Regions from separate parts of the Sphingomonas sp. BK069 genome, predicted to be linked through region 1. Evidence: riboswitches for the same ligand, from Rfam matches in the RefSeq annotation. Region 1 holds a riboswitch; the other holds the start of a gene.
What was found. A riboswitch is a leader RNA that binds a small molecule or an ion and turns the genes downstream of it on or off. The one in region 1 is predicted to bind glycine.

Region 1 (14,807 bases):
TCACCAGCGGCGCGCCCTTCTTCACCCAGCCCCAGCGCTTGGTGGTCGACTTCACCGGCTTGAGATCGAGCAGCGCGCGCAGCGGCTCGCCCAGCGCGCTCTGCCGCGCCAGCGCCTGCTGCAGCTCGCGGCAATAGGTGACCAGCGCCTCGTCCTCGGGCGTGTCGCGCAGCATCGGCACGATCACCACCTGCCACGGCGCGACCCGCGGCGGCACGCGCATCCCGTCGTCGTCGCCGTGGACCATGATCAGCGCGCCGATGGTGCGCGTCGACACGCCCCAGCTGGTGGTGTTGGCGAGTTCGAGCTCGCCCGCGTTGTTCTGAAAGCGGATGTTCTGGGCGCTGGCGAAATTGGTGCCGAGGAAGTGCGAGGTGCCCGCCTGGAGCGCCTTGCCGTCCTGCATCATCGCCTCGATCGAGTAGGTCGCCACCGCGCCGGGGAAGCGCTCATTCTCGGGCTTCTCGCCCGCGACCACCGGCAGCGCGAGGTCGCTCTCGGCGAAGTCGCGGTACACCTCGAGCATCCGCAGCGTCTCCTCGCGCGCCTCCTCTGCCGAGGCGTGGGCGGTATGCCCCTCCTGCCACAGGAACTCGGCGGTGCGCAGGAACATGCGCGTGCGCATCTCCCAGCGGACGACATTGGCCCATTGGTTGATTAGCACCGGCAGGTCGCGCCACGACTGCACCCAGCGCGCGAAGGCGTGGCCGATCACCGTTTCCGAGGTGGGGCGGACCACCAACGGTTCCTCCAGCTTGGCCTCGGGATCGGGCACCAGCCCGCCCTTGCCGTCGGCGATCAGGCGATGGTGGGTGACCACCGCCATCTCCTTGGCGAAGCCCTCGACGTGCGCGGCCTCCTGCTCGAAATAGGAGAGCGGGATGAAGACGGGGAAATAGCAATTCTCGTGCCCGGTCGCCTTGATGCGATCGTCGAGCAGGCGCTGGATGCGCTCCCAGATGCCATAGCCCCATGGCCGGATCACCATGCAGCCGCGCACGCCCGATTCCTCCGCCATATCGGCCTCGGCGATGACGGACTGGTACCAGGCGGCGAAGTCGGCCTCGCGCGTGACGGGGAGAGCATGCTTGATCATCGCGCGCCCGTACACGCGAAGCCGGGCGCGCGTAAACCGCCGCGTCGCGGGGCTCAGCTGCCGCGATAGGTCGAGTAGCCATAGGGACTCACGGCGACCGGCACGTGATAGTGCGCGGCGGCGTCCGTCACGCTGAAGGTGAGCGTGATCTCGGGGAAGAACGGCTTGGCCGCTTCGTCGGGGTAGCGCGCCATGTCGAACGTGAGTCGGTAGATGCCGACCCCGATCGTCGCGGGATCGCCGATCCGCCGCACGCGCCCGTCCGCGTCGGTGTTCGCCTCGCCGACGCGCTCCCAGCGACCGGCCGCCGACCGGCGTTCGAGGCTCACCGGCACGCCCCTCCCTCCTGTCCCGCGCGCCAGATCGAGCACATGAGTCGACACCTCGGCGGCGCGCGCCGGCGCCGCCGCGAGCGTGAGCGGCACCGTGACGATCACGGCGAAGGATCCGATATGACGCATCGAGAGCATAGGTGTTCTGCCTGACGTGGAGCAACATACCGGTAGCTCGCGAGGCATCGCTTCGTTCCGAGGTCGTTCCGTCGGCGAGGCGTCGCACTTACGTCACCAACGCGCACCGAAAGCCGCTATGGCGCCGCGCGTGGCATCCGATCGCATCCTGCTCGCCGTCGCGCTGCGGCTCACCTCGGTGGCGCTGTTCGCGCTAATGAACACCTGCATCAAGCTGGCTGAGGCGGGCGGCGCGCATCTCGCCGAGATCCTCTTCTGGCGTCAGTGCGGCGCGGCGCTGCTCGTCACCGCGGTGGTGGGCGTCGGGCCCGGGTTCGCGACGCTGCCGACGCAACGGTTCGGGGCGCATCTCGCGCGCGCGACCGTGGGGCTCATCTCGATGGCCTTCACCTTCTACACGCTGACGGTGCTGCCGCTCGCCGAGGCGACGACGATCGGCTTCTCGATGCCGATCTTCGCGACCGTGCTCGGCGCACTCGTGCTGAAGGAGCCGACCGGATGGCGCCGCTGGGCGGCGGTCGCGGTCGGCTTCGCTGGCGTCGTCATCGTGGCGCAGCCCGGCGGCCATGAGATCCCGCTTTACGGCGCGCTGAGCGGGCTGCTCGCGGCGGTGCTGACCGCGGTGGTGACGATCCTGCTGCGCACGATCGGGCGCACCGAGAGACCGCTCACCACCGTCTTCTGGTTCTCGACGCTCTCGCTGGTGCCGCTCGGGATCGCCTACGCGATCTGGGCGCAACCGCACACAACGTGGCTATGGGTTGTGCTGCTGTCGTGCGGCCTGTTCGGCGGCGCAGCGCAGGTGGCGATGACGAGTTCGCTCACCTTGGGGCCAGTCTCCGCGGTCGTGCCGATGGATTATACGTCCCTGCTATGGGCGACGTTGCTCGGTTGGCTGGTGTTCGACCACCTCCCCGACCGAGCGACCTGGGTCGGCGCGCCGGTGATCGTCGCGGCGGGGCTGTATATCGTGTGGCGCGAGCATGTCCGCCGCCGTGAGGAGACGCGGCAGGCGACGGCGCAGGGGATTGGCTGAGCGACGACGTCGGTTCGGACGAGAAGCGGCGTCACCCGCGCCTGAGACGCGCCGGTCCGGATCGATCCGGAGAGATGATCAGGCGCCATGTGACGGCCGCGATCGCGACGGCGACCGCGCCCGGCACGCACAGGAACATCCCTTGGCTTGCCGGCGAGAGCACGAACATCGCCGGCCCGGCCAGCGTCAGACCGACGAAGGCGCCGCAGCAGAGGTAATCGCGTCTGCGCTTGCGCGCGCCTTCCACCAGCAGAAGCGCCAGTAAGAAGCAGATGATGAGCGCTATCGGGTCCCACGCACCCGACGCGGCGGCCCATATCCCACGCCAAGGCGCGACGGTGTTCGCGGAGGTCAGCGGCTCTCCGCGCGCCATGGCCGCGAGATCGCGTCGGAGCAGATCGAGTGTCTTGGAGGGTTCTGCCGCGGTCACCCAGGACAGACAGCCCAGCAGATAGGCAAGCCCTTGCGCCGCCAGCTCCCGCCAATCGATCGAGATCCTCATCCTTCATTGTAGCAACGACGTGGCGCAGCATGCGCCAACGTCGCCGCCAAAGACCGCGGGTACGCTCGCCGGTCTGCCTGCTACTCCGCCGCCTGCGCCTCCGCCAACTTCGGCTTCCACACCAGCACCGGCTTGCGCGCCGCCAGCGTCTCGTCGAGCCGCGCGCGCGGGGCGAAATGCGGTGCGGTCTTGAGCGACTCGTCGCCCGCCTTGGCGCGCTCCGCCACCGAGCGCAGCGCGCCGATGAACTGGTCGAGCGCCGCCTTGCTCTCGGTCTCGGTCGGCTCCACCAGCATGGCGCCGTGGACGACCAGCGGGAAGTACATGGTCATCGGGTGATAGCCTTCGTCGATCAGCGCCTTGGCGATGTCGATCGTGGAGAAACCCGGCGCCATCCCGCGATCCGAGAAGATCGCCTCGTGCATGCACGGACCCGAGCCGGCGAACGGCGCGTCGAGCGTGTCCTCCAGCCGGCGCAGCACGTAATTGGCGTTGAGCACCGCGTCCTCGGCGACCTGGCGCAGCCCGTCCGCGCCGTGGCTGAGGATGTAGGTCAGCGCGCGCGTGAACATGCCCATCTGGCCGTGGAAGGCGACCATGCGGCCGAAGCTGTCGGCGTGATGCTCATCCGCATTCTCCTCCTCGACGAGGCGGAACTGGTCGCCGTCGCGCTCGACGAACGGCAGCGGTGCGAACGGCGTCAGCGCCTCGGAAAACACCACCGGCCCCGAACCCGGCCCGCCGCCGCCGTGCGGGGTGGAGAAGGTCTTGTGCAGGTTGATGTGCATCGCGTCGACGCCGAGGTCGCCCGGTCGCACCCGCCCGACGATCGCGTTGAAATTGGCCCCGTCGCAATAGACGTAACCGCCCGCGGCATGCACCGCGTCCGAGATCGCCTTGAGGTCGCGCTCGAACAGGCCGCAGGTGTTGGGGTTGGTGATCATCACCCCGGCCACGTCCGGGCCGAGCCGCGCCGTGAGCGCCGCGGTGTCGACGCGCCCCTCGGCGGTGGCGGGGATGTCCTCCACGCTGAAGCCGGCGAAGGCCGCGGTCGCGGGGTTGGTGCCGTGCGCCGACTCGGGCACCAGGATGACCTTGCGGTGCCCCTCGCCGCGCTTCTTCAGCGCCGCCTTGATCGCAAGGATGCCGCACAGCTCGCCGTGCGCGCCCGCCTTGGGGCTCATCGCCACCGAGTGCATGCCGGTGAGCGTGACGAGCCAGTGGGCGAGCTGGTGGATCACCTCCAGCGCGCCTTGCACCGTGTCGATCGGCTGGAGCGGGTGGACGTCGGCGAAGCCCGGCAGCCGCGCCATCTTCTCGTTGAGCCGCGGATTGTGCTTCATCGTGCACGAGCCGAGCGGGAAGAGGCCGAGATCGATCGCGTAATTCTGCCGGCTCAGCCGCGTATAGTGGCGCACCGTCTCGGGCTCTGACAGGCCCGGCAGCCCGATCGGGTCCTTGCGCGTCAGGCCACCCAGCCGCGAGCCCGCCACGTCACCCGCGGCGAAATCGACGCCCGTCGTCTGGTCGTCGCCGATCTCGAAGATCAGCGGCTCCTCCAGCATCAGCGCCTTGTTGCCGGTGAAGGTCGCACCCGCCGCGTCGCCGCGGCCCGCGGGCGCGGTCGGCTTCCAGCCGCTCTGGTTGATCGTCATGCCAGCACCTCCGTCAGCGCCGTCGCCAGCGCCTCGATATCCTCGTCGGTCACCGTCTCGGTCACCGCCACCACCAGGCCGTTCTCCAACGCCGCCTCGCCCGGGTAGAGCCGCCCGAGCGACACGCCCGCGAGCACGCCGCGCTCTGCCAGCGTGCGCACCACCGGCCGCGCTTCCTGCCCGAGGTCGAGCGTGAACTCGTTGAAGAAGGCGTCGTTGATCACGCGCACGCCGGGCACGCGCGCGAGCCGGTCGGCGGCGCGGCACGCGGTCGCGTGGTTGATCCCGGCGAGCCGGCGCAGCCCCGCCTCGCCCAGCAGGGTCATGTGGATCGAGAAGGCCAGCGCACACAGGCCCGAGTTGGTGCAGATGTTGCTGGTCGCCTTCTCGCGGCGGATATGTTGCTCGCGCGTCGAGAGCGTCAGCACGAAGCCGCGGCGCCCGTCGGCGTCGACGGTCTCGCCGCACAGTCGGCCGGGCATCTGGCGGACATATTTGTCCTTGCAACCGAACAGCCCGACGTATGGGCCGCCGAACTGGAGCCCGACGCCGAGCGACTGCCCCTCGCCGACAACGATGTCCGCGCCCATCTCGCCCGGCGCGCGCAGCGCCCCCAGCGCGACCGGCTCGGTCACCACCGCGATCAGCAGCGCCTTGTTCGCCTGGCAGGCCTCGGCGAGCGGCGTCAGGTCCGCGACGCGACCGAGGATATCGGGATATTGCACGACGACGCACGAGGTGTCCGCGTCGATCGCAGCGATCAGCTGGTCGACGTCGGTCTCCGCGGTCAGCGCGGGCGCGCCGGTCTCGAGCAGGTCGCCGGTGTAGCGCGCCATGGTCTTGGCGACCGACACGTAATGCGGGTGCAGCCCGGACGAGAGCAGCGCCTTGCCGCGCCGCGTGATCCGCCGCGCCATGCCGATCGCCTCCCAGCAGGCGGTCGAGCCGTCGTACATGCTGGCGTTGGCCACGTCGGTCCCGAGCAGGCGCGCGACCTGCGTCTGGAACTCGAACAGCATCTGCAGCGTGCCCTGCGCGATCTCGGGCTGATAGGGCGTGTAGGCGGTGAGGAACTCGCCGCGCTGGATCAGATGATCGACCGAGGCCGGCACGTGGTGGCGATAGGCGCCGGCGCCGAGGAAGAAGGGCACCTCGCCCGCGACGGTGTTCCTGCGCGCCAGCGCGGTCATGTGGCGCTCGACCGCCAGCTCGCTGGCGTGGAGCGGCAGGTCGCGCACGGGGCCGTCGAGCCGCGCGGACTCGGGCACGTCGACGAACAGGTCGTCGATCGAGGAGGCGCCGATCACCGCGAGCATGTCGCCGCGGTCGGACGGAGTGAGAGGAAGGTAGCGCATGGTCTGGTCTCTCCCGCCTCCCCTCGGGGAGGGGTTCCGCCCCTCCCGCGCGGGAGGGGCGTCACATCACAATTTAGCGACGAAGGCGGCGTAGGCGGTCTCGTCCATCAGCGCCTCGAGCTCGCTCGGATCGCTGAGCGTCAGCTTGAAGAACCAGCCCTCGCCCTCGGGATCCGAATTGACCAGCGACGGCTCGTCGGCGAGCGCGGGATTGCCCTCGGTCACCGTGCCCGACACGGGCGCATAGACGTCCGACGCGGCCTTGACGCTCTCGACCACCGCCGCCTCGTCGCCCTTGCTCAGGCTACGACCCGAGTCCGGCGCCTCGACGAAGACGATGTCGCCGAGCTGGCCCTGCGCATAGTCGCTGATGCCGACCGTGCCGGTCTGGCCCTCGACCTCGATCCACTCGTGATCCTCGGTGAAATATCGGCTCATCTCACTTCACTCCTCGGAAGTAACGGTGGGGAACGAACGGCATCCCGGTGACGGTCGCGCGGTGCGGCTTGCCGCGCTGCGACAGCGTCACGCTGGTGCCGGGCGCGGCGAGCGCCGCGGGAACATAGGCCATGGCGATCGGCGCCCCGACGGTCGGCGCGAAGCCGCCGCTGGTGACGCGGCCGACGGTAGCGCCGCCATCGTCGACCACGGTCGCACCCTCGCGCACCGGCTGGCGCCCCTCGACGAGCAGCCCGACGCGGCGCAGCGCCGGTCCCGCCTCACGCTCGGCGAGCACGCGCGCGGCGCCGGGGAAGTCGGCGGCCTCGCGGCGGCGCTTGGCCAGCGCGAAGCCGAGGTCAGCCATCACCGGCGTGGTGGTGGGATCGAGGTCGTGGCCGTACAGCGGCAGCCCCGCCTCGAGCCGCAGCGAGTCGCGGGCGCCGAGGCCGATCGGCTTGATCTCGGGCTGCGCCACCAGCGCGTCGGCAAGCGCCACCGCCGCCTCGGCGGGAACCGAGATCTCGACGCCGTCCTCGCCGGTATAGCCCGAGCGGCTGATCCACAGCTCGTGACCCTGCCAGTCGAACGCGCCCGCCTGCATGAACACCATGGCGTCGACGCCGGGGATCAGCCGCGCCACCGCGGCGACCGCCTCCGGCCCCTGCACCGCGAGCAGCGCATGCTCCTCCATCAGGTTGAGTGTGATCTCGTCGGGCAGACGCTCGATCATGTGCGCGACGTCGTCGTATTTGGTCGCGCCGTTGACGACCATGTAGACGCGGTCCTCGGCCTGCGGCGTCAGCATCAGGTCGTCGAGCACGCCGCCCTGGTCGTCGAGCAGCAGCGAGTAGCGCGCCTTGTTGAGCGGCGCGTCGCTGATCGCCGCGGGCATCAGCGCCTCGAGCGCGGCGGCGACGTTCGACCCCGTGATGCCGAGCTGGCCCATGTGGCTGACGTCGAACAGCCCGGCATGCTCGCGCGTCCACAGATGCTCGGCCATGATGCCCTCATACTGGACGGGCATGTGGTAGCCGGCGAACTCGACCATGCGCGCGCCGCGCTGGCGGTGCCAGGAGTCGAGCGGGAGGGCGAGGATCTCGATCGGCTCGAGCTCGTCGTCGCTCGGGAGGTCGGTCGATGGGGGAACGGAGTCGCTCATCATCATGTCCGTGCGTGCGAGGGCGAATCGCGCCGGTCACCCGGCCTGATCCGTTTCCCCCTCTGTCACGGGACCTGAGAGCTTTCCCCGCGCACGCGCGGGTTACCCCTTCGGTGGGAGGCGCCTGCCCGAGACATGCGCCGCCGCTTTCCAGAGCGTCGATGAAGGCCGGCGCGGTCCCTGCTGCCTGAGAGATTCCGGGGTGGTTGCTCCTTCGGCGGCGGCTACCGGCCTGCAAGGCCCGCCGCACTCTCCCGCGCCTGCCCATGCCGGTCGCCCGGCATCGACGTGTCGCCGCTCTACGGCAAGCGCCGCCCGAGTCAATCGCGTTCGCGGCGCGCGACGGTCGCCGCGCGTCGGAGCCGCGCCCGTGCTAAGACGTTTGCACCACAGGAGAAGGAGCAACTCGCATGGACACCGCCACCTCACCCGCCGTCGACCGCATCGCGCGCGTCCTCGCCGGTCAGCATCTCAGCGCCAACGGACACGGCCAGTCTGAGTCGGCCTCTGCGCAGGTCGAGGCGACATGGAAGGACTATCGCGACGACGCGATCGCGGTGCTCCACACGCTGCGCGCGCCGAGCCCGGCGATGGCGGCGGCGGGCGATGTCGCGGTGTGGGAGCGGATGGTGCTCGCCGCGATCGCGGAGGCGAAACCGGGTATCGTGATGTGAGAACGGCGTCAGACGCGACCGCGGGCGATCTGATCGCCACCTGACCGCGCTGGGCTGAGACGCCGGCCCAACAACAGGCGCTCACTGACGCCAAGCCGTCGTTCCCGGTGCTTAGTGGCCAGGTGCGACGGGGGGAGGTGATCCGTCGCTGCTCGCCGTCAAGCGCGGGCCAGTGTTCTTCTGGCGGACGATCGCTCCACCGCCGCCGACACGCCCAGCACCGCCAGCCCACACACCGCCAGCGCCGCCCCGACATAGCCCGTCGAGGTCCAGCCATAGCCCGCCGCGATCACCATCCCGCCGAGCCACGGCCCCAGCGCGTTGGCGGTGTTGAACGCCGAGTGATTGAGCGCCGCCGCCAGCGCCTGCGCGTCGCCCGCCACGTCCATCAGCCGGGTCTGGAGCACACTGCCGAGCGCGCCGCTCACGCCGATCGCGAACATCGCCAGCAGCACCGACCAGAGATGCGGCGCCGCCAGCGGCCACAGCAGCAGCGCGACAAGCGCCCACACCAGCACCGCCGCCGCGGTGGGCAGCAGCGCGCGATCGGCGAAGCGCGGCACGACAATGTTGCCCAGCGTCATGCCCACGCCGAAGCTCATCAGCGCGAACGGTACCAGCCGCGGCCCGACCTGCGTCACCGCCGCCATCGTGTCGGCAAGATAGGTATAGACCGCGAACATGCCGCCAAAGCCGATCGCGCCGATGCCGAGCGTGAGCCAGACCTGCGCACGGCGCAACGCACCGAGTTCGCGCAGCGGGCTGGCGGCGGGGTCGCCGCGGTCGCGGGGCGCAAAGGCAGCGACCAGCGTTGCGGTCAACGCCGCGAGCGCCGTCACGACCACGAAGCACGACCGCCAGCCGAGCACCTGTCCCATAAAGTTGGCGAGCGGCACGCCCACGATCGTCGCCACGGTCAGCCCGAGCATCACGCGCGCCACCGCCTGGGTGCGCTTGCGCTGCTCCACCAGCGAAGCGGCGACCAGCATCGCGATGCCGAAATAGGCGCCGTGCGGCAGCCCCGCCACGAAGCGCGCCAGCATCATCGTCGCGTAGCTCGGCGCCAACGCCGAAAGCAGGTTGCCTACCGCGAACAGCGTCATGAGCGCGATCAGCAGCGTGCGGCGCGCCATCCGCGCGCCGAGCACCGCCAGCGTCGGCGCGCCGACCACCACGCCCAGCGCATAGGCGCTGATGACATGGCCCGCGGTGGGCGCGTCGACGTGCAGGCTCCGCGCCATGTCGGGCAGCAGGCTCATCGTCGCGAACTCGGTGGTGCCGATCGCGAAGCCGCCGACCGCGAGCGACAGATGGATCAGCCCGACGGGCGCGTGGCGCACGTCGGCGACGGCGGTCGCCATGTTATTTCCCCGGTTGCGATGCTGTACCGGCTCAGCTGGCGATTGTGCAGTGCAGCGTCAAGGGATCAGCGCGCCGGCACGACGACGCTCACGCCGGTGGCGTCAGCTTCAGCAAGCGTCCCTGCCCCTTCTCGCCGCCGTCCTCGAGCACCCAGATCGCCCCGTCCGGCCCCTGCTCCACCTCGCGGATGCGCGCGCCCATGTCCCACTGGTCGCCCTTGCCCGCTGAGGTGCCGTCGAGGTGAACGCGCAGCAGCGACTTGGACGAGAGCCCCCCGATGAAGGCGTCGCCGCGCCACTGCGGGAACAAGCCGCCCGAGTAGATCATCAGCCCGCCGGGCGAGATCGACGGGTTCCACCACACCTTGGGCGCCTCATAACCGTCGCCGGCGCGATGATCGGGGATGTCGCGGCCGTCATAGTGCGTGCCGTTGGAGGCGTTCGGCCACCCGTAGTTGCGTCCCGGCAGGATCAGGTTGACCTCGTCGCCGCCCTTGGGGCCCATCTCCTGCTCCCATAGGCGACCCGCGCGATCGAACGCGAGGCCGAGCAGGTTGCGGTGGCCGTAGCTCCACACCTCGGGGAGGAAGCCCTGCGCCGCGAGCGGGTTGCCGGGCGCAGGCCGGCCGTCCGGGGTGAGCCGCAGCACCTTGCCGAGCGCCGCCTGCTTGTCCTGCGCAGGCGTGAACTTCTGCCGCTCGCCCGCGGTGAAGAACAGATGCTGGCCGTCGGGGGAGAAAGCGATCCGGCCCGAGAAATGGCCGTCACCGTCCACCAGCGGGGTGGCGCGGTAGAGCGTCTCGACACCGGACAGCTGCTCCGCCCCCGCCGCCCCCGCGAGCGTGCCGCGCGCGAGCACCACGCCCTTGCCGCTTTGTCCGGCCGCCGAGTAACTCAGATAGACGCGGTGGCTGCGCGCGAAATCGGGGGCGAGCACCACGTCCATCAGCCCCCCCTGCCCCGCCGCGCTGACCGGCAGCGTCGCGACCGTACGCCGCGTCGCGCCGTCGGCGGCGACCAGCAGCAGCTGTCCAGCCCTCTCGGTGACCAGCATGCGGCCGTCCGGCAGGAAGGTCATCGCCCAAGGCGAGTCGAAGTCGGCCACCGGCGTGATCGTAAAGGGCGGCGTCGTCTGGGCGAGGGTCGGCGCGGCATAGGCCAGCGGCGCGGCGGCGAGTGTCGTGGCGATGCGACGGCTGATCATGGCGTATCTCCCCTGCGCCGGAGGACAGCGTCGCCCGGCCTTGGCCCTGCCTAGCCGGACGCGCGCGTGCGCTGAAAGCCTCGAGCGACATGGCCACATTTAGTTACACGATCGCCGCGGCCGCTGTCGGCGCGCGCGATTTTGTCCGTACACCACCCTGCCGCTTGCGACCGCGCGGGGAGGCCGCTATATCCGCGTTGCTTTCTCTTACATCGCGAGGTGCAAGGGGCTGCGGGGCTCGCTCCGCGGCGGCAACCAACGCATGTCCGGCAGGTGCACTTGAGCGACAACGACTCCCTCTACCGACTGATCGAACCCGAGGCGCAGGCGCTCGGTTTCGCGCTGGTGCGCGTGCGGCTGTTCGGCAAAGGGGACGAGCGCACGCTCCAGGTGATGGCCGAGCGCCCCGACACGCGCCAGCTCACCATCGACGACTGCGCTGAGCTGTCGCGCCGGCTGTCCGACATGCTCGACCAGCTCGAGGCCGAGGGACGCGACCCGATCGAGGGCGCGTATCGGCTCGAGGTATCGTCGCCCGGCATCGACCGGCCGCTGACGCGCCGGCAGGACTTCACCGACTGGGCGGGCCATGAGGCGCGCATCGTGCTCACCGAGCCGGTCGACGGGCAGAAACAGTTCAAGGGCGATCTGGAAGGGATCGACGCCGACGGCCAGATCGCGATCCGCCACTCGCGCACGCACGAGCTGGCGCGCGTACCCTTCGCGCTGATCGCCGACGCCAAGCTGGTGCTCACCGACCGGCTGATCGCCGCGACCGTGCCGCTCTCGATGGAGGGCGCCGACGAAGAGATAGAGGACATGTCCGCGGACGCGGACGCCGATACCGAAGAAGAGGAATCGAACTGATGGCCACCGGGGTCACCGCCAACCGTGCCGAGCTGATCGCGATCGCCAACTCGGTCGCGTCGGAGAAGATGATCGACAAGGCAATCGTCATCGAGGCGATGGAGGACGCGATCCAGCGCGCCGCGCGCACCCGCTACGGCCAGGAGATGGACATCCGCGCCAAGCTCGATCCCAACAACGGCGACCTGCGGCTGTGGCGCGTCGTCGAGGTGGTCGAGCTGGTCGACGACATCTACAAGCAGGTCGACGTCACCGGCGCGCAGAAGCTCCAGCCGGGCGCGAGCGTCGGGGACTATCTGGTCGACCCGCTGCCCCCGATCGAGTTCGGCCGCATCCAGGCGCAGGCCGCCAAGCAGACGATCTTCCAGAAGGTGCGCGACGCCGAGCGCGAGCGCCAGTATGAGGAGTTCAAGGACCGCGCCGGCGAGATCATCACCGGCGTCGTCAAGCGCGTCGAGTTCGGCCATATCGTCGTGGACCTCGGCCGCGCCGAGGGCGTGATCCGCCGCGACGCGCAGATCCCGCGCGAGGTGGTGCGCGTCAACGACCGCATCCGCTCGCTGATCCTGAAGGTGGTGCGCGAGAACCGCGGGCCGCAGATCTTCCTCAGCCGCGCCCACCCCGACTTCATGAAGAAGCTGTTCGCGCAGGAAGTGCCCGAGATCTACGACGGCATCATCGAGATCAAGGCGGCCGCGCGCGATCCCGGCAGCCGCGCCAAGATCGGCGTGATCTCGCACGATTCCAGCATCGACCCGGTCGGCGCCTGCGTCGGCATGAAGGGCAGCCGCGTCCAGGCGGTGGTGCAGGAGATGCAGGGCGAGAAGATCGACATCATCCCCTGGTCGCCCGACACCGCCACCTTCGTCGTCAACGCACTCCAGCCCGCCAACGTCGCGCGCGTGGTGATCGACGAGGAAGAGGATCGCATCGAGGTGGTCGTCCCCGACGACCAGCTGAGCCTCGCGATCGGCCGCCGCGGCCAGAACGTCCGCCTCGCCTCGCAGCTCACCGCCAAGGCGATCGACATCCTCACCGAGACCGATGCCAGCGAGAAGCGCCAGCAGGAGTTCGTGAAGAATTCCGAGCTGTTCCAGAACGAGCTCGACGTCGACGAGACGCTGGCGCAGCTGCTGGTGGCCGAGGGCTTCGGCGCGCTGGAAGAGGTCGCCTATGTCGAGCTCGACGAGCTCGCCGGGATCGAGGGCTTCGACGAGGATCTCGCGCAGGAGCTGCAGAGCCGCGCGCAGGAGGCACTCGACCGCCGCGAGCAGGCCGCGCGCGAGGAGCGCCAGGCCTTGGGCGTCGAGGACGCGCTGGCCGAGCTGCCGTATCTGACCGAGGCGATGCTGGTCACGCTCGGCAAGGCGGGAATCAAGACGCTCGACGATCTGGCGGACCTCGCCACCGACGAGCTGGTCGAGAAGAAGCGCGCCGAGCCGCGCCGCCGCAACGACGACGCGCCGCGCCGCGACTCGCGCAACGACGGTCGCGGCAACGGCGGCGTGCTCGGCGAGTACGGGCTGAGCGACGAGCAGGGCAATGAGATCATCATGGCCGCGCGCGCGCATTGGTTCGAGGACGAGGACGGCGCGGCGGGCGAGAGCGCCGACGCCGAGAGCGCCGGCGACGCGGGCGCCGAGCAGGAGACGCAGGCCTGATGCCGTTCGTCTCGATCCGATTGGCGGGCAGCGCGACGCGCGAGCAGAAGGCGGGGATCGTGGCCGATGTCACCTCCTCGCTGATGACGCGGCTGGGTAAGAACCCGGCCGCGGTGCAGGTCGTGATCGAGGAAATATCAACCGAGAATTACGGCGCGGGCGGGCAATTGCTCGCCGACCGCGACGCGGGCGCGGCGGGTGCGGCGTCTTCCAGCCAGGGAGACGCGCATGCGGCACCCGGGCAATGAGACTCTAGGCGGTCTCGCGCAGTCGCTGGCTCACCCGTCATCCCGGCCTTGTGCCGGGATCTACCGTGCCGCGCGCCCGCCGGCGGAGGCGCACGCGGACAAGTGGGCCCCGGAACAAGTCCGGGGTGACGGCGCGAGTTGGGCTGACCGACTCTCACCCGCGCAGCGGCGGCAAACCCAGACCGGCTGCCAGATCATCCCAATGCGGATTGTCGCGCTCGATGAGGTTGAACTTCCACTGACGTGGCCATCGTTTGATGCGCTTCTCGGCGGCGATCGCGTCGACCATCATCTCGGCCGTCTCATACCAGACGAGCCGCGTCACTTCGTATCGCTTGGTGAAGCTGTCAGCGTTTCCGCAAAGATGCTGCGCGACCCGCGCCGCCAACGCCGCCGTCACGCCGACGTACAGAGTGCCATGACGCGCGCTCGCCAGCAGGTACACGCAGGGCACGCGTTCGCGCATCGATGGGCCTCCCTCTTCATTATAAAGGAGGCGCGCGCATGAGCGAACCCGTCCGCTCCTGCATCCTCACGCGCGAGCGTGCCGATCCGGCGCGGCTCGTCCGCCTCGCGCTTGCCCCGGACGGGCGCGTGCTGCCCGACGTGCGCGCCAAGGCGCCCGGGCGCGGCGCGTGGGTCGGCGTCGCGCGTCCCGAACTCGAACAGGCGATCGCCAAGGGCAAGCTGCGCGGCGCCCTCGCGCGCGCGTTCAAGACCGGCGAGCTGACCGTCCCCGACGATCTGCCCGACCTGATCGCCGCCGCGCTGGAGCGGAACGCGCTCGACCGACTCGGGCTCGAGGCGCGTGCCGGCACGATCGCGACCGGCGCCGAGCGGATCGAGACCGCCGCGCGCTCGGGAAAGCTGCACGCGCTGTACCACGCCGCCGACGCGCGCGAGGACGGGCGCCGCAAGCTAGCCCAGGCGTGGCGCGTCGGCAGCGATCGCGAAGGAAGTGACCTCAAGGGCTTGGCGTTGCCGGTCGAGCGCCCCATATTGTCGTTGGCGCTGGGCCGCGAGAATGTGGTACACATCGGCGTCATAGACCGCACCGCGGCCGGACGATTGGGCGAAG
Region 2 (14,807 bases), 1.3 Mb from region 1:
CCGGGATCCGTTCGCCGTCGCCGAGGCGCACGCCCGCTGACGCACCGTCGCTCGCGACGACCGACTCCACCTCCGCGCCGAGTCGCACGTCGACTCCGTGCGCGCGATGCTCGGCCGCGTAGACGTCAGCGAGCGCGGCGCCGGCGACGCGGGCGAGCAGGCGCTCGCGCGCCTCGATCACGGTGACCTGGCGGCCCAGCGCGGTCAGTACTGCCGCCGCTTCCAGCCCGACATAGCCGCCGCCGACCACCGCGACTCGTTCCACGCGCGACAGTTCGGCGATCATGCGATCGACGTCGGCGCGGCAGCGGACGGTGTGGACACCCGCCAGGTCGTGGCCCTCGCAGGCGAGCCGTCGCGCGCTGCCCCCCGCCGCCCAGATCAATCGATGGTAGTCGATCACACGACCGTCCCCGAGGGTCACATGCCGCGCCGAGGCGTCGACCGCGACCACCGCCCGTCCCAGCAGCAGCGTGATGTCGCGCTCGTGCCAGAAGGTGGCAGGACGGATGAGCATGCGTTCGAACGCGCGCTCACCGGCCAGATACTCCTTCGAGAGCGGCGGGCGCTCGTAAGGGAGCTCGGGCTCGGCGCCGATCAGCAAGATGGTGCCATCGAAGCCGCGCTGGCGCAGCGCCGCGGCGGCCGCCGCGCCGCCGTGGCCGGCGCCGACGATCACCACGTCATAGCGCTGCCTGTCGTTCCGTTCGCCGTCGCCCACGCCTGCCTCCTCGTCCATGGCCGGCGTCCCGCATGCGGGATGCAGCGCGCGGGTGGCAAGCGCGCGTTGCGTTCGTCACCACGCGGGTGCTAGCCGCGGTGGGTGACGACATCGCCCGCATCGCCTGAGCCGTTCCCGACGCGCACGCAGCGCCTCCGCTCCGCCACCGACGTGGCGCACCGTCGACTCGATGATACGATCATGGCGCTCGACCCTTTCGGCGATCGCTCGCGGTACGCGCGCCTGCTCGCGATCCACCGCGACTTCCACGCGCTGATCGCGCCGCTCTACGCCGCACCGAGCCTCGCCGCGCTAATCCCCGACCTGGCCGCCCGCGCGCGCCTCTCGGCGGTGGAGCAGGATGCCGCCGACCTCCACGTCCCGCTCGCGCCGCCGCCGCCGCCGCGCTTTGCCGCCGAAGTCGCGCCGGACCGCGGCACCGCGATCGGCTGGCTCTATGTCGCCGAGGGGTCGAGCCTGGGCGCGGCGATCCTGCTCAAGGCGGCGATGACGCTGGGCCTCGGGCCAACCTTCGGCGCGCGCCACCTCGCCGGCCATGCCGACGGCCGCGCGCGCCACTGGCGCAGCTTCACCGCGGCGGTGGACGCGGTCGCCCTGTCGGCCGGGGAGGAGGAGCGCGCGGAAGAGGGCGCGCGCGAGGCGTTCGACGCGGTCGCCGCGCTGGTGCGACGCGCCGCGCCGTAACGCACCGTTTCGTTTCGCCGCGCTTGCCAGCGTCCGCCCGCGCCGCCACCTCCTCCCGGTAGCGAGGCGCCGACGGCGCGGGAGTAGCACATGAAGAAGATCGGTTTCCTGTCGTTCGGCCATTGGTCGCCGACGGCGCAGTCGGCGACGCGCTCGGCCAGCGACGTGCTGTTGCAGTCGATCGAACTGGCTGAGGCGGCCGAGCAGCTCGGCGTCGACGGCGCTTACTATCGCGTCCACCATTTCGCACGGCAGCTCGCCTCGCCGTTCCCGCTGCTCGCTGCCGTGGGGGCCCGCACCAAGCGGATCGAGATCGGCACCGGCGTGATCGACATGCGCTACGAGAACCCATTCTACATGGCGGAGGATTCGGGTGCGGCCGACCTGATCGCGGGCGGGCGGCTCCAGCTCGGCATCAGCCGCGGCTCGCCCGAGCAGGTGATCGAGGGGTGGCGCTACTTCGGTTATGCGCCGGGCGAGGGCGAGAGTGACGCCGACATGGGGCGCCGTCACGCCGAGGTCTATCTCGAGCTGCTGAAGGGCGAGGGGTTCGCCCAGCCCAACCCGCGGCCGATGTTCCCCAACCCGCCGGGGCTGCTGCGGCTCGAGCCGCACCCGGCGGGGCTGCGGCGACGCATCTGGTGGGGCTCGGCGTCGGACTCGACCGCGGTCTGGGCGGCGCGGCAGGGGATGAACCTGCAGAGTTCGACGCTGAAGAAGGACGAGAGCGGCGAGCCGTTCCATGTCCAGCAGGCGCGCCAGATTCGCGCCTATCGCGCGGCCTGGGCCGAGGCGGGACACGACTGGGCGCCGCGCGTCTCGGTGTCGCGCTCGATCTTCGCGCTCGTCGACGATTGGGACCGCGCCTATTTCGGCCAGGCCGGCGGCGACGATCAGGTCGGCGTGATCGACGCCATGCGCGCGGTGTTCGGCCGCTCCTACGCCGCCGAGCCGGACCGCCTCGTCGAGCAGCTGCGCGCCGACGAGGCGATCGCCGAGGCGGACACGCTGCTGCTCACCGTGCCCAACCAGCTCGGCGTGGACTATAACGCGCACGTGCTCGAGGCGATCATGACTCATGTCGCGCCGGCGCTCGGCTGGCGCTGACCCACTCCGACGAGACGCGCGTGCCGCGGTGGCTTGACCGTTACGGCAGGGTGCGGGATAGCGTGCGCGTCGACGTGGGAGAGACCGGGCAGATCCGGCACCGAAGGAGCAACCGCCCCGGAAACTCTCAGGTAAAAGGACCCGCCGGCGCCAACATCTGGAGAGAGGCGCGGCGACGCGTCCGCCGACGGGATAGCGATCTCAGGCACAAGGGACAGAGGGGCATGGGCCGCGGCGAGCGGTCGGGGAGAGCGCGTGCCGACCGAGTCCCAGATGCTGCCGCTCGATCGCGGCGCGACACGCCCGATCAGCGTGGCCGAGCTGTTCACGATCGGCGTTGGCCCATCGAGCTCGCACACGGTCGGGCCGATGCGCGCCGCGCACGACTTCGCCGAGCGCGCCATCGCGGGCGAGCGCGCGCCGCGTCATGTCAGCTGCGCGCTGTACGGCTCGCTCGCGCTGACCGGGCGCGGCCACGCCACCGACACGGCGACGCTGCTCGGGCTGGCGGGCTGGTTGCCCGAGCGGCTCGACCCCGACACCGCGCCCGCGATCGTCGCCGCGGTCCGGGAGACCAAGCGGCTCTCGCTCGGCGGTGCGCGGACGATCGCGTTCGACGCGGAGGACGACCTCGTCTTCCACCCGCGCACGTTCCTGCCGCAGCACCCCAACGGCATGTGCTTCACCGCGACCTATGACGATGGCGCGACGCTGGAGGAGACCTATTTCTCGATCGGCGGGGGCGCGATCCTGCGGCTCGGCGCGCCGCCGCTCGCGCACAATATCGCGGTGGCGCATCCTTTCTCGTCGAGCGCCGAGCTGCTGGTGCGCTGCGAGGAGACCCGGCTCAGCATCGGCGCGCTCGTCCGCGCCAACGAGGAGGCATGGCGCTCGCCCGCGGAGAGCGACGCCTTCCTCGACTCAGTGCGCGACGCGATGAGCGCCTGTATCGACCGCGGCATCGCGCAGGAAGGCACGCTGCCGGGCGGGCTGCGGGTGCGCCGCCGCGCGCGGGCGCTGCACGAGTCCCTGTCGCGGTGCGGCCCGGAGGATCGCCCCGCCGCGGTGTTCGAGTGGGTCAGCCTGTGGGCGATCGCGGTGAACGAGGAGAATGCCGCGGGCGGCCGTGTCGTCACCGCGCCGACCAACGGCGCGGCGGGCGTGCTGCCCGCGGTGCTGCGCTACTACGAAGAACTCGTGCCGGGTGCGACGCGGGCCGGCGCGCGTCACTTCCTCTACACCGCCGCGGCGATCGGCATGCTGTATAAGAAGCGCGCCTCGATCTCGGCCGCCGAGATGGGGTGCCAGGGCGAGGTCGGCGTCGCCTGCTCGATGGCGGCAGGCGCGCTCGCCGCGGTGCTGGGCGGCACCGACCGGCAGGTGGAGAATGCCGCCGAGATCGGCATGGAGCACAATCTCGGGCTCACCTGCGACCCGATCGCCGGGCTGGTCCAGATCCCGTGCATCGAGCGCAACACGATGGGTGCGGTCAAGGCGATCAACGCCGCCTATCTCGCGCTGCGCGGCGACGGCAGTCACGTCGTCAGCCTCGACGCGGTGATCGAAACGATGCGACAGACCGGCGAGGACATGCGCAGCCAGTATAAGGAGACCAGCCTCGGCGGTCTGGCCGTGAATGTGGTCGAGTGCTGACAAGGGGCGGAGTCCGCGCTGACCTCCGCGATCAGTTCACCGCCATCAGCTGCGACGGGTACGGCTGCGCCAGCGCGACCGCGTCCTCGAACGGACAGCTGAGCCAGCGTTCCTCGTCCTCCTCGTGGAGCAGCACCGGCATCGCCTTGGGATGGATCGGTGCGACCAGCGGGTTGGGTGCGCACGTCAGGAAGGCGAACACCGCGCCCTGCTCCGTCGGGCGCCACACGCCGGCGAAGCTGACGATCGCGCGGCTCGGCACGTCGAACCAGTGGAGCGGGAGCTTGCCGTCCGCTGCGCGGTGCTGGCCATACTCGCTGAAGGCGGTGAAGGGCACCAGGCAGCGCCGCCGCGGGTTGGCCAGCGCCGAGCGCCAGAAGGGCGAGGTGTAGTTGCGGACGTTGGTGATCTTCTTGGTGAGCAGCACGGGCCTGCCGGTTGCCTTGTCGATGCGCTTGCCCGGCACCTGGTGCGGGAAGCCCCAGGCCATCGCGTCGAGCGCGCGGCCGGCGTCGGTTTCGCGCACGACATAGGCGGGGCGGTCAGGGAAGAGCTCGGGCGGCGGCACTTCGAGGTCGGGCGGGAAGGGCACCGCGACGCCGTAGCGCGTTGCCAGTGCGATCTGCGCCTCGGTCATACGGTAGCGGTTGCACATCGCCGGCAGGCTGCCCGATCGCAACGATCTCAGCAACATATCGCGGGCGCTCGCCACCCGGCAGCTCGACGTTCGCGCCTCTGAGCCGCCTTCGGACACCATCGCCGGCGCACGAGATTAAGCGATGAGTGGCGCAGCGCGCGCGTCACGCCCGCACACCGTGATGCATGTTGTGGCGCGACCTTGATCCAGGTGTATCCCGTCAGGTGACGGGAGACGCCATGTTCAATCCGCTCGCGGCGAAGCTGAGCAGCTTCACCGATCTGGCCGACGGCGACGTGGCGGCGCTCGACGCGCTGTTCGGCGCCCCGGTGACCGGCCACGCCCACAGCGACGTGATCCGCGAGGGCGATCGTCCCGAGCAGGTGATCCTGCTGCTGCGCGGCTGGGCGTGTCGCTACAAGGTGCTCGAGAACGGGTCACGACAGATCGTCGCCTACCTCGTGCCCGGTGATCTGTGCGACCCGCACGTTTTTATCCTAGACGTGATGGACCACAGCATCGGGCTGTTGACCGACGCGACCCTCGCCTTCATCTCGCGCGAGGCGATCATCCGCCTGACCGACTGCTGCCCCAAGATCGCGCGCGCTCTGTGGTGGTCGACCCTGGTGGACGAGGCGGTACTGCGACATTGGCTGGTCAACCTCGGCCAACGCGACGCCTTCGACCGCGTGGCCCATCTGTTCTGCGAGTTGTGGGACCGGATGCGGCAAGTGTGCCTCGACGCGGGCGACGCGCTCGAGGTCCCGCTCACGCAGGAGCAGCTCGGCGACACCATGGCGCTCACCACGGTGCACACCAACCGGGTCATCCAGCGGATGCGTACCGAGGGCCTCATTTCCGTGACCAGGAAGATGATCCGCGTGCACGACATCGAGCGGCTGCGCGCGATGTGCGGCTATGATCCGACCTACCTTCACCTGCGCCGGCGCGCGTAGCCGCTGCGGCCGAGCGGCAGCGCGCATCGAAGAACGCGCTGCCGCGTTGAAGGCTGATGACCAGGCAAGATACGCTCGACGTGAACACCGCGACGGCAGACCAGTTGGACGCGGTCCCAGGTCTGCGGGGGCACGGCTTCGAGATCGTCCGCTATCGCGAGGAACGAGGCCGCTTCACTGACCTTCGCCAGCTCGACGAGGTTCCCGGGCTGAGCGGCAAGTGCGACGATAGCCGCGCGTCGTTGACGGTCGGTAACGGCTGACGCGCGGGCCTACATCCAGCGGTCCCGGCGTGCCCACTTCGACGCTGGTCACGCCGGACAATCGTTACCTCGTGGTGCGAGGGCGGCTGTGGCGGCGCTCCGATCCGCGCCTCTCCGAGCAGGAGCGGGAGCGCCTGGTGGGTGAGTTGATGACGGCACGCCGCGCGGTCGCCGTCGCGCTGCGCGCCGGCCACGGCGAGGCGCTGCGATCGGCACGCGCAGGCGTCCAGGCAGCGAAGGTGGCGCTGGGCGAGCGCGGACCGCTCTGGTGGGACGATGGTGCCCCCAATTACACCAGACGCATGGCGCGAAACACGCCCTATGCGAGCTGGTACGAGAGTGTATTGGCGTGATATGCGCGCGGCTGACTCTCCCTCTGGCGCGGCGCGGCACGACGTCACACGGGGTGGCACAGGTCGTCGTCGTCGCTCGGCGTGCGCGGTTCACGTCCTCACACCATAGCTGTGCCAGCAAGGTGGACGGGGGTACGCTGCCGGATCGGCCGAACGGCGGTGAGAGGGATGCGGTGAGATAAGGCTGTGGTCGGGGAGACAGGATTCGAACCTGCGACATCCTGCTCCCAAAGCAGGCGCGCTACCAGACTGCGCCACTCCCCGACGCGGTTGCCGGCCTAGTCGCCGCGGCGCGGCGACGCAAGCTCGGGCGGACAAGCGAAGGGGCACCCGCGGGTGCCCCTAGCCGATCCCGACGCTTCACCGGCTCCAGCGCTCAGCGCGTCGCCGGTTCGGCCGCGACGTTGCCGGTGTTGCCCGCATCGTCGCCGAAGTTCGTCTCAGCACCGGCGAGCATCGCCGCGGCACTGTCGTTGGCGGCGGCCTCGGCCATCGCCTCGAGATTGTCGGCGCGACGCTCGAGCGCGTCGGCCATCATCTCGGTGTTGTTCCCGATCGAGGCGGGTTCGGGGTTGCGGTCGCACGCGGTGACGCCGAGCGGCGCGACAGCGGCGAGCAGCGGAAGCAGCGAGCGCCTCATCCTCCCGAACCCGACCCGGTCGATCACATGTTGTGCGCGGCGTCCTCGCCGGAGTCGCGGACATTGTCAGCGGCCGAGTGGATGTTCTCGGCAACCGCCTCGGCATTGTCCTCGGCGAACGGGTTCGCGGTGGTGTTCGACATGTCGGCGACGTTGCTCGCGAGCGCGTCCATGTTGTCCGCCATCATGTCGGCGTTGTTCTCGACCGCGGCGGCCTCCGGCGACTTCGAGCAGGCGGCGACCGACATCAGCGACGCGGCGGCGGCGACGAGCAGGATCTTCTTCATCTGAATGCTCCCAAGCATCATAAACCATTCGCGGCCGACCCCAACGCCGTCGCGAACGCTCGCCATACCCTACCGCCGCGGGGGGTCAATAAGCAAAATTCATCTCTCCGAAAGGTTGCGACGAACGGTGACGCCTGCCGCAGCTCCTCGCGCTCACGGCCGCGGCACCGGCCCGATCTCCTCCGGCGCGTCGGCGACGACGGCGAGCATCGTCGTCCAGGCCGCGACATTCTGCCGCAGCTGCTCGGGATCGACCCGCTCGAGCGTGTCGTCGGGCGTGTGGTGCGTGTCGAAATAGCGCAGGCCCGATTGGTTGAGGTCGACTCCGGCGACGCCCGTGGCGATCGTCGCGGCGATGTCGGTGCCGTCGCCCGCCTTGCCCGCGCCACGCACGATGCCGAGCGGCGAGAGCGCGCTGGCGAGCCGGTCGCCGACCGCCGCGGCGCTCTCCGGCAACGAGGTCTCGAAGCGCCACACGCGGTCGGCGCCGAAGTCGCTCTCCGCCGCGATCGCGTGGCGCTCCTTGCCATGGCGCTCGGCATAAGCCGCGCCGCCGAGGCCGCCGACTTCCTCCGCGCCGAACCAGACGACTCGGATCGTGCGCCGCGGGCGATGGCCGCTGTCGAGGATCCGCTTGGCCGCGGCGGCGGTGATCGCCACGCCACTGGCGTCGTCGATCGCGCCGGTGGCGAGGTCCCAGCTGTCGAGATGGCCGCCGACCAGCACCACGCCCGCATTGGGGTCGGTGCCGGGCACCTCGGCGATGACGTTGCCCGACTGGCTCGGGCCGGGCGAGCGCGGGGTGAGCAGCAGGTGCATCCGGATCGGCTGGCCGCGCTTGGCCATGCGCTCGATCAGCGTGGCGTCGGGCACCGACAGCGCGGCGGCGGGGATCGGCTTCACGCCGTCGGGAAAGTCGGTCGTGCCGGTATGCGGCAAGCGGTGGGTGTCGGTGCCGATCGAGCGGATCACGATCGCCGCCGCGCCCTTGCTCGCCGCGACGCCGGGGCCGTTGAAGCGCGTGACGCCGTTGGCGCCGTAGCCCGAGCCGTCCTGCGTCGGCTGCATGCTGTTGCCGACATAGGCGATCTTACCCGTGAGCAAGCCCGCCGGCGCGGCCACAAGGTCACCATAGGTCGAGAACACGACCAGCTCGGCGGTGATCCCCTTGGGCGGGGTCGCGGCGGAGTGGCCGAGCGCGACCAGCTTCAGCTTCTGCGGGAACGGCGTGACGATCTCGGCCTCTTCCTCGCCGCGCAGCCACAGCGGCATGGTGAAGGGCTCGGCGCGGACGTTGCTGAAACCCAGCGCGGTCAGCTTCTTCACCGCCCAGTCGCGCGCGCGCGCCTCGGCGTCGGTGGCGGCGAGGCGCTGGCCGATCTCGGTCGTCAGCCCCTCGACCAGCTCATAGGCGAGCTCGTCCTTCAGCGCGGCGTCGCGCAGCGCTGCCACCTCGGGCGCCACCGCGGCGGGCGCGCGCGGTACCGCGTGCTGCGCGGCGGCGGGCGCGGCGAGCGCGACCAGGGTGGCGAGGGCGCTGGTGGCGAGCGCGGCGATCCGGAGCGGGGAGCGGTTCATCCGCAGCGGCGTAATCAAGCGTTGCCAATTTGCCAACGCACGCCGGCGCGCTTACATGCGCGCCACCGCATTTCCGTCGTACCCAGCCCATGGAGCAGCGCGCCAGATGGCCGTCCAGTACACCTATGTCATGAAGGGTCTGACCAAGACCTTCCCGGGCGCGAACAAGCCCGTGCTCAACAACATCCACCTGCAGTTCATCCCCTCGGCGAAGATCGCGATCATCGGCCCCAACGGCGCCGGCAAGTCGACGCTGATGAAGATCATGGCGGGAATGGACCCGGACTTCACCGGCGAGGCATGGGCCGCCGAGGGCGTGCGCGTGGGCTATCTCGCGCAGGAGCCGCAGCTCGATCCCACCAAGGACGTGATCGGCAACGTCAAGGACGGCGTGCGCCCGATCGCGGACCTGGTCGATCGCTTCAACGCGATCTCCGCCGAGATGGGCGATCCCAAGGACGACACCGACTTCGACGCGCTGATGGAAGAAATGGGCGAGCTCCAGGGCAAGATCGACGCGGTCGACGGCTGGACGCTCGACAACCAGCTCGAGGTCGCGATGGAGGCGCTGCGCTGCCCGCCGGGCGACGCCGACGTCACCAAGCTGTCGGGCGGCGAGCGCCGTCGCGTCGCGCTCTGCCGGCTGCTGCTGGAGAAGCCCGACATCCTGCTGCTCGACGAGCCGACCAACCACCTCGACGCGGAGAGCGTGTCGTGGCTCGAGAACTTCCTCAAGGAATATGCCGGCAACGTCATCCTCGTCACCCACGACCGCTACTTTCTCGACAATGTCGTCAACTGGGTGCTCGAGCTCGATCGCGGCCGCTACTACACCTATGAGAGCAACTACTCGGGCTATCTCGAGAAGAAGGCCAAGCGTCTCGAGCAGGAGGAGCGCGAGGAGGCGGGCAAGCAGAAGGCGATCGCCGACGAGCTGGCGTGGATGCGCCAGACCCCCAAGGCGCGCCAGACCAAGAGCAAGGCACGCATCCGCGCCTTCGACGAGCTGATGGCGAAGCAGGAGAATCGTGTCGCCGGCAAGGCGCAGATCCTGATCCAGCTGCCCGAGCGGCTCGGCGGCAAGGTGATCGAGGCCAAGGGGCTGACCAAGTCGTACGGCGACAAATTGCTGTTCGAGAACCTCGACTTCATGCTCCCGCCGGGCGGGATCGTCGGTGTGATCGGGCCGAACGGCGCCGGCAAGTCGACGCTGTTCAAGCTGATCACCGGCCAGGAGCAGCCCGACGCGGGCACGATCGAGGTCGGCTCGACCGTCAAGCTCGGCTATGTCGACCAGAGCCGCGACGACCTCGATCCCAACAAGAACGTGTGGCAGGAGATCTCGGACGAGCTCGAGGTGTTCCGCTTCGGCAAGCAGGAGCTGGGCACGCGCGCCTATGTCGGCGCGTTCAACTTCCGCGGTCCCGACCAGCAGAAGAAGGTCGGCCAGCTCTCGGGCGGTGAGCGCAACCGAGTCCACATGGCCAAGATGCTCAAGGAGGGCGGCAACGTCCTGCTGCTCGACGAGCCGACCAACGACCTCGATGTCGAGACGCTGCGCGCGCTGGAAGAGGCGCTGGAGACCTTCGCTGGCTGCGCGGTGGTGATCAGCCACGATCGCTTCTTCCTCGATCGTCTCTGCACGCACATCCTCGCGTTCGAGGGCGACAGCCACGTCGAGTGGTTCGAGGGCAATTACGAGAGCTACGAGGAGGACAAGCGCCGCCGAATGGGCGACGCCGCCGACCGCCCGACGCGGCTTGCGTACAAGAAGCTGACGCGCTGACGGGAGCGTCGGGGCGGGTACGAGTCATCGTGCCCATCCCGGCGCCGGTACGCCTTCGCCACGCTAACCGCTTCCCCTCGCGGCCCCGGCTGGCGTAGCTGCGCGAATGGACCGACCCAATTACATCACCCCCGCGGGCTATGCCGCGCTGCGCGCCGAGTACGACCAGCTCTTCGCCGACGAGCGCCCCGCGCTGGTCGAGACGATCGCCTGGGCCGCGGGCAACGGCGACCGCTCCGAGAACGGCGATTACATCTACGGCCGCAAGCGGCTGCGCGAGATCGACCGGCGGCTCGGCTGGCTGTCGAAGCGGATGAAGGCCGCCAAGGTGGTTGATCCGGCCCAGCAGCCCGACCGCACGCGCGTGTGGTTCGGTGCCACCGTCACCCTCGTCGACGAGGACGACAGAGAGCGTGTGCTCACGCTCGTCGGCGATGACGAGGCCGACGCCGGGGCGGGGCGGGTCGGCTGGAACGCGCCGCTCGCCCGCGCGCTGCGCGGCGCCGCGGTAGGCGACCTGCGCCGCGTCCACCTGCCCGCCGGCGAGCGCGACTATGAGGTCGCGGCAGTTTCCTATCCACTCGCTTGAGGAACGGTGAGGCCGGCTAAGCCGTTGATCTTTCAATTAGGAGAGAGACGATGGCGAACGAGAACCCGCGCACCGAGAGCGCGCGCGACCATGACGACAAGGATGTGATCGAGGGCATGATCCCCGGCGGTGAGGCGGTGCCGAGCAGCGGCGGTGATGCGCTGGCACGCGAGGTCGGCAGCGCGGCCGATCTCGGCCAGGTCGACGATCCCGACGGCAGCGTGCGACCGACCAAGCAGGACGATATCGACGCGGGCGTGGCCTATCGCAGCGACAGGGGGTAGGGGAATGAGGGGGCGGACGGCGTCGACGACGGCCCCGACCGTTCCCGCTCCCGAATAGGCGTCGCGAACGACGTGGCTGGGCACAGTCGATGCGCGATTCTGGCCGACCAATCGGGATGTCCTCATAAACATTGACCTGCGTCGTTCCACCGCCGATGCAGCGGCATGCCCGCCGACGAACTTCCCACCCGCAACATCGCGTTGCTGATCGACGCCGACAATGCCTCCTGGCACGCGCTCGACCCAGTGCTGACCGCGCTGGCCGAATTCGGCAGCGTGAACGTCCGCCGCGTTTACGGCAATTGGGTGAAGGAGGCGCTCAAGGGCTGGCGCGACATGACCGTCAAGCACGGCATCGAGCCGCAGCAGCAGTTCGACCTCACCCGCGGCAAGAACGCGACCGACATGAAGATGACGATCGACGCGATGGACCTGCTCCACCGCGGTCGCGTCGACGCCTTCGGGATCATGTCGTCCGACAGCGACTTCATGCCGCTCGCGACGCGGATCCGGCAGGACGGGCTCGACGTCTACGGCTTCGGCAACAGCAATACGCCGGAGGGCTTTCGCAACGCCTGCACGCGCTTCATCGACGTCAACGCGCTGCTCGAGACGACCAAGCCCAAGCGCGCGCGTCGCGTCGAGGTGCCGTTCGACCAGTCGGTGCCGCCCGCGATCGGCACTGCCAGCGCCGCGCCCGCGCGCGCCACGGGAACGGTCGACGATCCCGAGCTGCTCCACCTGCTTCACGACGCGTACGACTCGCTCAAGCCCGACAGGGACGGGTTCGTCGGCCTGTCCGCCCTTGGCCAGCGGGCCGCCAACCGCTCGAGCTTCGACGTGCGCAACTACGGTTACAAGCGGCTCTCCGACCTGGTCGATGCGATCCCCTCGATCGACGTCGATCGGCGCGAGAACCACGTCTACGTACGCTGGAAGGACTGACTTTTTGACCCGACGCCTCATGCCTCTCGCCGCGCTCGCGCTGATCGCGGCGCCCGCTCTCGCGCAGGGCGCGTCGCACGCCGAGCCGAAGCGGCTCTCGGACGACGTCCGCACGCTCGCCGCGCCCGACTTCGGCGGTCGCGCGCCGGGAACGCCGGGGGAGAAGAGGACGCTCGACTGGCTGGTGGCGCGGTTCAAGGCGCTGGGGCTCGCGCCCGCGGGGCCGGACGGCCAGTACCTCCAGCAGGTGCCGCTGATCCATACGCGCGTCGCGCCCGACGCCGTGATGCGCGTCGGCGACGCGGCGCTGGCACAGGGCAAGGAGATCGCGGTGACCAGCGTGCGGCCCGCGGGGACGATCGCGATCACCGACTCGCCGTTGGTCTTCGTCGGCTATGGCGTGCGCGCGCCCGAGGCGCAGTGGGACGACTTCAAGGGCATGGACCTGCGCGGCAAGACCTTGGTCTTCCTCGTCAACGATCCCGACTTCGAGGCGCAGCCGGGCGACGACGCCAAGGGCCGCTTCGGCGACCGCCGGATGACCTATTACGGCCGCTGGACCTACAAGTTCGAGGAGGCAGCGCGGCAGGGCGCTGCCGCCGCGCTGATCATCCATGACACCGCGGGCGCGGGCTATCCCTGGTCGACCGTCAACGCCTCCAACGGCGAGAATTACGACATCGTCCGCGGCGCGGACGACCCGCGCGTGCCGCTCCAGGGCTGGATCGAGCACGACGCCGCCGAGCGCCTCTTCGTCGCCGCCGGGCTCGACCTCGCGGCGTTGCGGGTGAAGGCGCGCTCGGCGTCGTTCCGCCCGGTGGCGATGGGCAAGAGCTTCTCCGCCGCCGCGGCGGTGAAGGTGGAGCGGATCACCAGCGCCAACGTGCTCGCCAAGATCCCGGGTCGCACCCGCCCGAACGAGTCGGTGATGTTCGCGGCGCACTGGGATGCCTATGGCGAGGGGCCGCCCGACTCGAGCGGGCGCACGCTCCGCCCGGGCGCCAATGACGACGCGCTCGGCACCGCGGGCGTGGTCGAGCTGGCGCGGCTGTTCAAGGCGGGGCCGGCCCCCGAGCGCTCGCTCGTCTTCGCCTTGTGGACCGGCGAGGAGCGCGGGCTGCTCGGGTCCGAATATTACGCGACCCACCCGACGATGCCGCTCGCCACCACCGCGGCGAACCTGACGCTCGACATCCTCCAGACCGCGGGTCCGGCCAAGGACGTGGTGTTGGTCGGCCCCGGCCAGTCGACGCTCGACCCGCTGCTCGCCGTGGCGGCGCGCGCGCAGGGACGCACGATCACGCCGGAGACGTTCAGCGAGCGCGGCCTGTTCTACCGCGCCGACCATTTCTCGACGGTGCGGCGCGGCGTGCCCGCGCTGCTGCTGATGGCGCTCGGCGGCGCGTCGGACCTGGCGCAGGGCGGCCGCACCGCCGGGCAGACGTGGCTCGACGCGTACATGGCCTGCTACCACAAGACCTGCGACAGCTGGGACGCGGGCTGGGACCTGCGCGGCGCGGCGATGGACGTCGACCTGTTCCGCGACGTCGGCACCCGGCTGGCAACCCCCGGCGTCTGGCCGAGTTGGAGCGCGGGCAGCGAGTTCGCCGCCACGCGCGATCGGAGCGCCGCCGAGCGGAAGTGATCGTCTCGCGCGATCGGCCCCGCCGTCCGCGGGTCCGGCCGCGAGATCAGCCGCCGCGGCTGCGCCCGAGGTACCAGCTCAGGTTGTTTGGCCCGCGGCTGCGCGCCCGCGGCGGGTTCATCAGGTCGTACACCACGGCGTTCTCGAGCACGCGCTGCACGTAGTTGCGCGTCTCGGAGTAAGGGATGGCCTCGACCCAGTCGACCATGTCGACCGCCCCGGTGCGCGGGTCGCCGTTGGCGCGGAGCCATTTATTCACGTTGCCCGGCCCGGCGTTATAGGCCGCGATCGCCAGCGGATAGCTGCCGTACAGCCCGAAGATGCGCTGGAAGTAGCTCGATCCGAGCTGGATGTTGTAGCCCGTGTCGTCGACCAGCCGCCCGGCGTCGTAGGACAGGCCCAGCTTGCCCGCCTGCTCGCGCGCCGTGGCAGGCATCAGCTGCATCAGCCCGGAGGCGCCCACGGGGCTGCGCGCGGTGCGGTCGAACTGGCTCTCCTGCCGCGCCACCGCGTGGATCATCGTCCACTGGTCCTCGTAGCCGCTTGGTACGGCGACGGTGGGGAAGCCGTTGGCGCTATATTCGGTCAGCCCGTTCTGCATCGCGCTCCGCCCGACCAGCACGCCCAGGTCGGGGCGGCGCAGCTGGCGCGACAGCTC

Region 2: linked by a shared signal. The riboswitch ahead of FHY02_RS01585 (L-serine ammonia-lyase) and the one ahead of gcvT (glycine cleavage system aminomethyltransferase GcvT) in region 1 are both predicted to bind glycine.

What each region holds. Positions count from the first base shown of each region.
Region 1 is NZ_JACHZH010000001.1:1,592,220-1,607,026, forward strand. Features, by position in the region: gene FHY02_RS07670 (aminoacyl--tRNA ligase-related protein) at 1-1,096, opposite strand, end outside; gene uraH (hydroxyisourate hydrolase) at 1,150-1,557, opposite strand; gene FHY02_RS07680 (DMT family transporter) at 1,685-2,602, shown strand; gene FHY02_RS07685 (hypothetical protein) at 2,634-3,104, opposite strand; gene gcvPB (aminomethyl-transferring glycine dehydrogenase subunit GcvPB) at 3,185-4,759, opposite strand; gene gcvPA (aminomethyl-transferring glycine dehydrogenase subunit GcvPA) at 4,756-6,114, opposite strand; gene gcvH (glycine cleavage system protein GcvH) at 6,181-6,552, opposite strand; gene gcvT (glycine cleavage system aminomethyltransferase GcvT) at 6,554-7,714, opposite strand; glycine riboswitch at 7,767-7,878, opposite strand; glycine riboswitch at 7,879-7,981, opposite strand; gene FHY02_RS07710 (hypothetical protein) at 8,125-8,388, shown strand; gene FHY02_RS07715 (MFS transporter) at 8,547-9,749, opposite strand; gene FHY02_RS07720 (PQQ-dependent sugar dehydrogenase) at 9,838-10,953, opposite strand; gene rimP (ribosome maturation protein RimP) at 11,233-11,820, shown strand; gene nusA (transcription termination factor NusA) at 11,820-13,481, shown strand; gene FHY02_RS07735 (4-oxalocrotonate tautomerase family protein) at 13,481-13,729, shown strand; gene FHY02_RS07740 (GIY-YIG nuclease family protein) at 13,884-14,195, opposite strand; gene FHY02_RS07745 (DUF448 domain-containing protein) at 14,234-14,807, shown strand, end outside.
Region 2 is NZ_JACHZH010000001.1:319,750-334,556, forward strand. Features, by position in the region: gene FHY02_RS01570 (NAD(P)/FAD-dependent oxidoreductase) at 1-739, opposite strand, end outside; gene FHY02_RS01575 (biliverdin-producing heme oxygenase) at 824-1,426, shown strand; gene FHY02_RS01580 (LLM class flavin-dependent oxidoreductase) at 1,517-2,533, shown strand; glycine riboswitch at 2,599-2,685, shown strand; gene FHY02_RS01585 (L-serine ammonia-lyase) at 2,807-4,186, shown strand; gene FHY02_RS01590 (SOS response-associated peptidase) at 4,218-4,880, opposite strand; gene FHY02_RS01595 (Crp/Fnr family transcriptional regulator) at 5,063-5,779, shown strand; gene FHY02_RS01600 (helix-hairpin-helix domain-containing protein) at 5,836-6,042, shown strand; gene FHY02_RS01605 (hypothetical protein) at 6,072-6,395, shown strand; tRNA gene FHY02_RS01610 (tRNA-Pro) at 6,583-6,659, opposite strand; gene FHY02_RS01615 (hypothetical protein) at 6,772-7,035, opposite strand; gene FHY02_RS01620 (hypothetical protein) at 7,059-7,322, opposite strand; gene FHY02_RS01625 (M20/M25/M40 family metallo-hydrolase) at 7,476-8,900, opposite strand; gene ettA (energy-dependent translational throttle protein EttA) at 9,007-10,686, shown strand; gene greB (transcription elongation factor GreB) at 10,793-11,275, shown strand; gene FHY02_RS01640 (hypothetical protein) at 11,326-11,559, shown strand; gene FHY02_RS01645 (NYN domain-containing protein) at 11,725-12,504, shown strand; gene FHY02_RS01650 (M28 family peptidase) at 12,524-14,149, shown strand; gene FHY02_RS01655 (lytic transglycosylase domain-containing protein) at 14,196-14,807, opposite strand, start outside.